DNA from 2 places in the Ralstonia mojiangensis genome. Region 1 is predicted to be linked to the other one. Evidence: predicted binding sites of a transcription regulator. Region 1 holds the regulator's gene; the other holds the start of a gene.
What was found. Region 1 encodes FNR, which switches genes on or off when oxygen is low (the NO sensors DNR and NnrR bind a similar motif). Its sites were predicted from a motif close to TTGATNNNNATCAA; they were not measured.
Positions count from the first base shown of each region.

Region 2: the regulator FNR is predicted to act here: its motif matches at 1,655-1,668, upstream of NG898_RS03010 (oxygen-binding di-iron domain-containing protein).

Region 1 covers NZ_JAMXHU010000003.1:253,568-256,978, forward strand. Annotated here, with positions in the region: gene NG898_RS13250 (sulfite exporter TauE/SafE family protein) at 25-768, opposite strand; gene fnr (fumarate/nitrate reduction transcriptional regulator Fnr) at 946-1,674, shown strand; gene NG898_RS13260 (hypothetical protein) at 1,695-1,949, opposite strand; gene NG898_RS13265 (FixH family protein) at 1,946-2,173, opposite strand; gene ccoG (cytochrome c oxidase accessory protein CcoG) at 2,200-3,411, opposite strand, start outside.
Region 2 covers NZ_JAMXHU010000001.1:650,604-654,014, reverse strand. Annotated here, with positions in the region: gene NG898_RS03015 (DEAD/DEAH box helicase) at 1-1,476, opposite strand, end outside; gene NG898_RS03010 (oxygen-binding di-iron domain-containing protein) at 1,728-2,543, shown strand; gene NG898_RS03005 (TetR/AcrR family transcriptional regulator) at 2,527-3,237, opposite strand.

The sequences.
Region 1 (3,411 bases):
GCGATTTCCCCGCGCTTTAAACGCTTACAGCACGAGACAGAATCCGTGTGCGTTAAGCATCTCTGGCAGCCAGATTGCGTGAAACAGCCCCCAGACCCCAAACCCGGCGATGGCGATGCCAGCCGCGCCTCGCGCCCATCGCTGGCGCGACAGCCCTCTCAACCACCCGGCCAAGCCAGACATCATCAGAAGGTTAGGCAGTGTGCCGGCACCAAAGACGAGCATGACCACGGCCCCTGAGGCTGCGTTGCCTGCCAACAACGCTACAGCCAATGCGCCGTAAACCATGCCACACGGCACCAAACCCCACGCCATACCCGTGACATAGCGGCGCAGCAACGGCGGCTGACGCTGAAGCTTGCCGCCCAGCCTAGCCGCCGCTAGAGACAGACCACCAGCGACGCGGCCGAGCAAGCGCTCAAGCCACACGCTGCGCCACACATCTCCGGCGGAACGCACGAGCAGCAACAAACCGTAGGCGAGCAGCAATGCACTGGCGAAGGCAAACAAGCCGCGTTGAATGGGCAGCCATTGCTGGCGCCAGACGGTCGCACCCATCGCACCCATGATTGCGCCAAGCAGCGTATAGGTGGTCAGCCGGCCGGCATGCATGACGACCTGCTCAAACCATAGACGGCGGCGAGACACGATCCGCACCGCCACCGCCCCGCGCTCGGCCGCGAGTGCGATACCGCTGCACATCGCCAGACAATGGACACCGCCGAGCAACGCAATCAGGAAAACGCTCAGAAGCGCGGCGGCACTCATCTTTCTGACGCTCTCTTGATATGGGCCAAGGTTTTCGTTTTGCTGTTGCGAACTAAGCGTAATTGGCGCGTTTTGCCGCATCGGAAATGTCCGAGGACAAGAAGGTCGCCGTTATAATAAGCTGGCGCTATACAACAAGAATTACTCATTTCACTTTCCCGAAATTCGCCCCCGCCCGTGCTCACTCGAATCGCACTTACCGACCAAGCCTCGCGTTGTTCCACCTGTGTACTCGGGCAAATCTGCCTGCCGGTGGGAATGAACTCGGATGACGTGCGCAAGATGGACGATTTGGTCGGCGAGCGCATCCGCATTAAGAAGGGGCAATCGCTCTATTCTCTGGGTGAGCCACTGGAGGCGGTTTACGGCATTCGTTTCGGCACGCTCAAAACCCATCTGACGCTTGAAGACGGACGACACCAGATCACTGGGTTCCATCTGCCGGGTGAAATCGTCGGGCTCGATGGCATTGGTGATATGCGCCACGTGTCGGACGCCACCGCGCTTGAAGATACTGAAGTCTGCGTGGTGCGCTACGACGAGCTGCAGCACCTTTCGCGCCGGCTGCCTTCGCTGCAGCATCAGTTTCTGCGCATCATGAGCAAGGAAATCTCGCAGGATCATCTGATGCTTCTCACGCTGGGCTCCATGCGTGCGGAGGAGCGTCTGGCAGCGTTCCTGCTCAACCTCTCGAAGCGATCGGCCCAGCGAGGATATTCGTCGACCGAGTTTGTGCTGCGTATGAGCCGCGAAGAACTTGGCAGCTATCTGGGTCTGAAGCTCGAAACCGTCAGCCGCCTGTTCTCGCGCTTTGCCGAAGCGGGTCTCATTCAGATCCGCCAACGCCACGTCAAGTTGGTCGACCTGGCCGGCCTGCGCCAGGTCATGAGCGGTCAGGCCGCCTAAGCTGCTTCCATGGTTCCCGCTCACACGAGCGGGTGTTCATGCGCTTCCAGTTTGCCGATGCCCGGCGACACATAGAGCGTCAGCGCGCTCGACAATCCGCACAGCAACCAGAACACAAAGAACGACACGGTGTAGACCGCCTGGGTCGACACCGTGATCTGTTCGCCGAAGAAGCGCAGGTCGGCGGGGTCCACCACCGCAAAAACCACCAGCTCAGCCAGCGCGGCCGACAGAAATGCCGGCCACAGAATCCACATCAGCAATCGACGTTTCATCGGGCCTCCGCGTGAATGGCATGTGGCGGCGCGACGACCGTCTTTTCAACGACCAAACCGCGGCGCACCACGTTGTCATGAATAGCAGGATCGGGATGCGACATTGCCAGCCAGATGGTGACGCCGCAGCCGACCATGGCGACGAACGGCCCTGCCATCAGCAGCCATGGCCAGGGCTCGCGCCACCAGGGACGGGCCTGTGCGGAAGATTGCGTTGCGTGCATCGTTGCCTCCTGTTGGGGATGCCGCATCAGCGCGGCACGATGAAGCTCGACGGTTCGCGCAGTACGAGGCTGTCGCTACCGCTGTCTGCATGGATGACGAAACGGATTTTGTGCGAGCCGGGGGCGGCATCGTCGGCCGGCCGGCGTACGCGCACAGGCAGCAGTCGGTTAGCCGCCGGCGGCAACTCCAATGTGGTCGACTCGCCGCTGCCGCCCTGCACGTCCAGTTCCGGCATGCCCTCGGCGGTGATGGTCACGCGCATGGGGTGCTCGGACGCGTTCATCAGTTGCAGGCGATAAACGTTCTCGATCTTGCCGCCGTCCACTTCACGCGCCAGCGCACCACGATCACGAATCACGTCAACCTTGAGCGGCTGCCGCATCGCCAATGCCACGATGAACCCGGTGAAGAGCACCAGCATGATTCCGGTATAGATCAGCACACGCGGACGCAGCAGATGTCGCCGGGCTTCCTTCGGGCTGAGCCGATCAAGCATCGCGCGTTCCGACGTGTAGCGGATCAGACCACGCGGGTAGCGCATCTTGTCCATGACCTGGTCACAGGCGTCAATGCAGGCGCCGCAACCGATGCATTCGTATTGCAGCCCTTGGCGGATGTCGATGCCGGTCGGGCATACCTGTACACAGATGCTGCAGTCGACGCAGGCACCCAGACCCTGAGCTTCGAAATCGGCGTTGCGCGAACGGCTGCCGCGCGGCTCGCCGCGCTGCGTGTCATAAGTGACAACGTAGGTATCGGGATCGACCATCACGCTCTGGAAACGAGCGTAGGGACACATGTAGCGGCAGACCTGTTCGCGCATGAAACCGGCGTTACCCCAGGTCGCAAATGCGTAGAACAGCATCCAAAACGTCTGCCAGGGGCCGAGCGACAGCGTCCAGGTCTCCATGCCCAGATCGCGGATTGGCGTGAAGAAGCCCACGAAGGTGAAGCCCGTCCACAGCCCGATGAGGATCCAAGCCGAATGCTTTGCGGCCTTCAGGCGGAATTTGCGCAGGCTCCAGCGCTCACCGTCGAGACGGATGCGCGCGAAGCGATCTCCTTCGATATGCCGCTCGATCCACATGAAAATCTCGGTGTAGACCGTCTGCGGACAGGCATAACCGCAAAAGAGCCGCCCCGCCACCGCCGTAAATAGAAACAGCGCGAGCGCCGACAGCACCAGCAGCAACGTCAGATAGATGACATCCTGCGGCCACAACACGAGGCCAAAGAG
Region 2 (3,411 bases), on a different contig from region 1:
CTTGCGCGGCACGCCACCGAGCAGCGCCGCAATCGGGCGCTTGGCGGTACGCGGATGCCCGGTCGCTTGCGCCGGCTTGGCGGCTTCTGCCGATTCCGCTGGCAGAGACGATTCGTACGGGCGATTGAAGAACGGGTCGTCCGATGGCCGGAAAGGCGGGCGCACGATCGTGTGATCCAACACGCGGGCGCCGTTGCGGTCGTCCCGCTCACGGGCGCGGCGGACCTCACCGCGGGCACGCTTTTCGTCGCGCTCACGGCGTTCACGGTCACGCGCCTGCTCGCCGGTCGGATCAAAGTCAGCCAGTTGCTCGCGCGGCAGGTTTCGCTTGATCAGCTTTTCGATGTCGGCCAGGAAACGCTCATCACCCGGCGCAAACAGCGACAGCGCATCACCCGAAGCACCGGCACGGCCCGTGCGGCCGATACGGTGCACGTAGTCTTCTGCGTTGAACGGGAGGTCGAAGTTGATCACGCACGGCATCTGCGAGATATCGAGACCGCGCGCTGCCACGTCGGTGGCGACCAGCACATCCACGGTACCTTGCTTGAAGGCTTCGAGCGTTTGCATGCGCTCGGTCTGCGTCTTGTCGCCGTGGATGGCGTTGGCGTTGATGCCTTCGCGCTCCAGCGCGCGCGCCAGGCGCGAGCAGCCGATCTTGCTGTTGGAGAACACGATGCACTGGCGCGGCAGGCCTTGCTCTGCTCGCTGGCGCAGCAGATGCACGAGCGCCGCTTGCTTGTGGTTGTCCGGCACCGTGTAGATGACCTGGCGGACGTTCTCTGCCGTGGCGTTGCTGCGTGCCACTTCAATGGTTTGCGGATGACGCAGGTAGCTCGCGGCCAGCTTCTTGATCTCGGGCGAGAAGGTCGCCGAAAACAGCAGCGTCTGGCGGTGCGCCGGCAGCAGGTTGATGATGCGCTGCAGGTCGGGCAGGAAGCCCATGTCGAGCATGCGGTCGGCTTCGTCCAGCACCAGCATGCGCACCTGCGACAGGTTCACGCTGCGCTGCTGCACGTGGTCGAGCAGGCGGCCCGGCGTGGCAACGAGGATTTCCACGCCGCGGCGCAGTTGCTCCGTCTGCGGGTTCATGTCGACACCGCCGAACACGACGGCGCTGCGCAGCGCCGTGTATTTCGCGTACTTGGCAACGTTGTCGTACACCTGGTCCGCAAGCTCGCGCGTAGGCGTGAGAATCAGCGCCCGCACCGGATGACGCGCCGGCGACGCGCTCGTGTTGGCGTCGGGCAGCAGGTTATGGATGATCGGCAGCGAGAAACCGGCGGTCTTGCCGGTGCCGGTTTGCGCCGCGCCCATGACGTCGCGACCGGCAGTTACCACCGGAATGGCGGCCGCCTGAATGGGCGTGGGCTTGGTGTAACCGCTTTCGGTCAGCGCGCGGAGGACGTCCGGATGCAGGCCGAAGCTGTCGAATGTCACCGATTCATTGGCCGGCGCTTCTGACGCTTCAGACATCGTTGCAGTATTCATAGGGGGAGATGCGGCATGCCGGTTGGCATGGCGGCGCGCCAGACCCAAGCGGAAAACCCGCGTGCGGCTCGCGCAAAGCGTTAAAGATCAAGAGTTTATCACGTGAGACTCAGCCCGGGCCGGATGATCGGCCACCCAGGCCAACCCCGGCGTCACACCTGCCTTGACACGGATCAAGTGTGGCCGCCCCGCACTGCGCGACCATCGGAGCATTCCAACCTCGGCTGCGCTCTCCCATGGTCACCACGCTCTATGAAACGCCCGAGCACGTCTGCCTGATGTTTTCTGACCTGGTCGACGATCACGATGACCTGCCTGTGCAGACCAACCAGTTCCTCATCGTCGATCACGGCCACGGCGCGCTGATCGATCCGGGCGGTCAGATGACCTACAACGCGCTGTTTTTGGCGATGAACCGGTACTTTCCGCCCAAGCAGCTCGACTACGTGCTGGCCTCGCATGCAGACCCGGACATCGTCGCCTCGGCGGGCAGGTGGCTAACGAGCTCGAGCTGCGACATCCTGATCTCGCGCGTGTGGGAACGCTTTCTGCCCCACTTCTGCAGCGTCGGCAAGACCGAAGGCCGCATCGTGCCGATTCCGGACACGGGCATGGCGATTCCGCTGGGGCAATCGCATCTGCTGGCGGTGCCGGCGCATTTCCTGCATTCGGAAGGCAATTTCCAGTTCTACGATCCGGTGTCGCGCATCCTGTTCTCAGGCGATCTGGGGGCGTCGATGGTGCACGCCAATGTGGCCGCCAAGCCCGTGGAAGATTTTGATGCGCACCTGCCGCTGATGGCGCCCTTCCACCGTCGCTACATGAGCGGCAACCGCGTGTGCCGGCTGTGGGCGCAGATGGTGCGGGGGCTCGATATTGAATGGATCGTGCCGCAGCATGGCCAAGCCTTCCATGGCAAAGCCATGGTCAACCGGTTCATCGACTGGGTTGAGACGCTCGACTGCGGCATCGACTTGATGACGCCCGAAGTCTTCCGCCTGCCTGCGTTACCGAAGGCGCCGGCCGGCGCGACGCTCAAGACGCGCGTTTAACGCCAGATGCCGGAGCGGCCGGCAGAATGATCTTCATCATGGCGCTCGACAGCTCGTGCGCCAGCACGCCGGCGTCGATGCGCGACGGATCGTGCCACGTATACATGAACCCCATCACGCCGCCCATCGAGTGCGCCGCGACGCGCGCATCGCCAAAGTCGAACACGCCGGCGCGTTTTCCCTCGTCGAGCAGCGCATAGAGATCGCGGTAATACGCCCGCGACATGCCGTGCAGCCACTCCACCGTTTCGGGGCGCAGGTATTGCCGATCGCGATACGTCAGCGCCGCGGCGTAGTGGCAGTCGATGCAACGACGCGCCATTTCCAGCAGACACGCCTGCAGACGCTCCCGCACGGGTAGAGCCGGGTCGGCGGTCTCACGGATGGCCGACAGGCACACCTGTGCGGCCTCGCGACACAGAATGTCGAAGATCTCGTACTTGTCGGTGAAGTAGTAGTACACCGCCGGTTTGGTCACGCCGAGCGCGTTGCACAGGTCGCTCATCGTCATGCCGGCATAGCCCTTGGTGAAGAAGAGCTGCGCGGCTGTGTCGAGAATCTGCCGGCGGCGGGCCTCTTGCCGCTCGGCGATGTGCGGGCGCGTGGCCGGCGGTGTGACGCCGGGAGCTTCGGGCGCCTCGGTTTCAGCAGGCGGTTGCACGTCGGGAACGGCAGGTTTGCGGACGGTGGACATGGCGCATATTTTCGCATGTCGCCCGCGTATGCGCCGTCGCATACACGCATCTTGGCGACATCACTGTCTCAAATGCTTGACGCATCAAAGAACGCTTTCTATATTCTTACCCGTTGGTATAAAAAATTACTTTCCAGTATAGATAGTGCGGCGCCGCCGTGCGCACGCACTGCA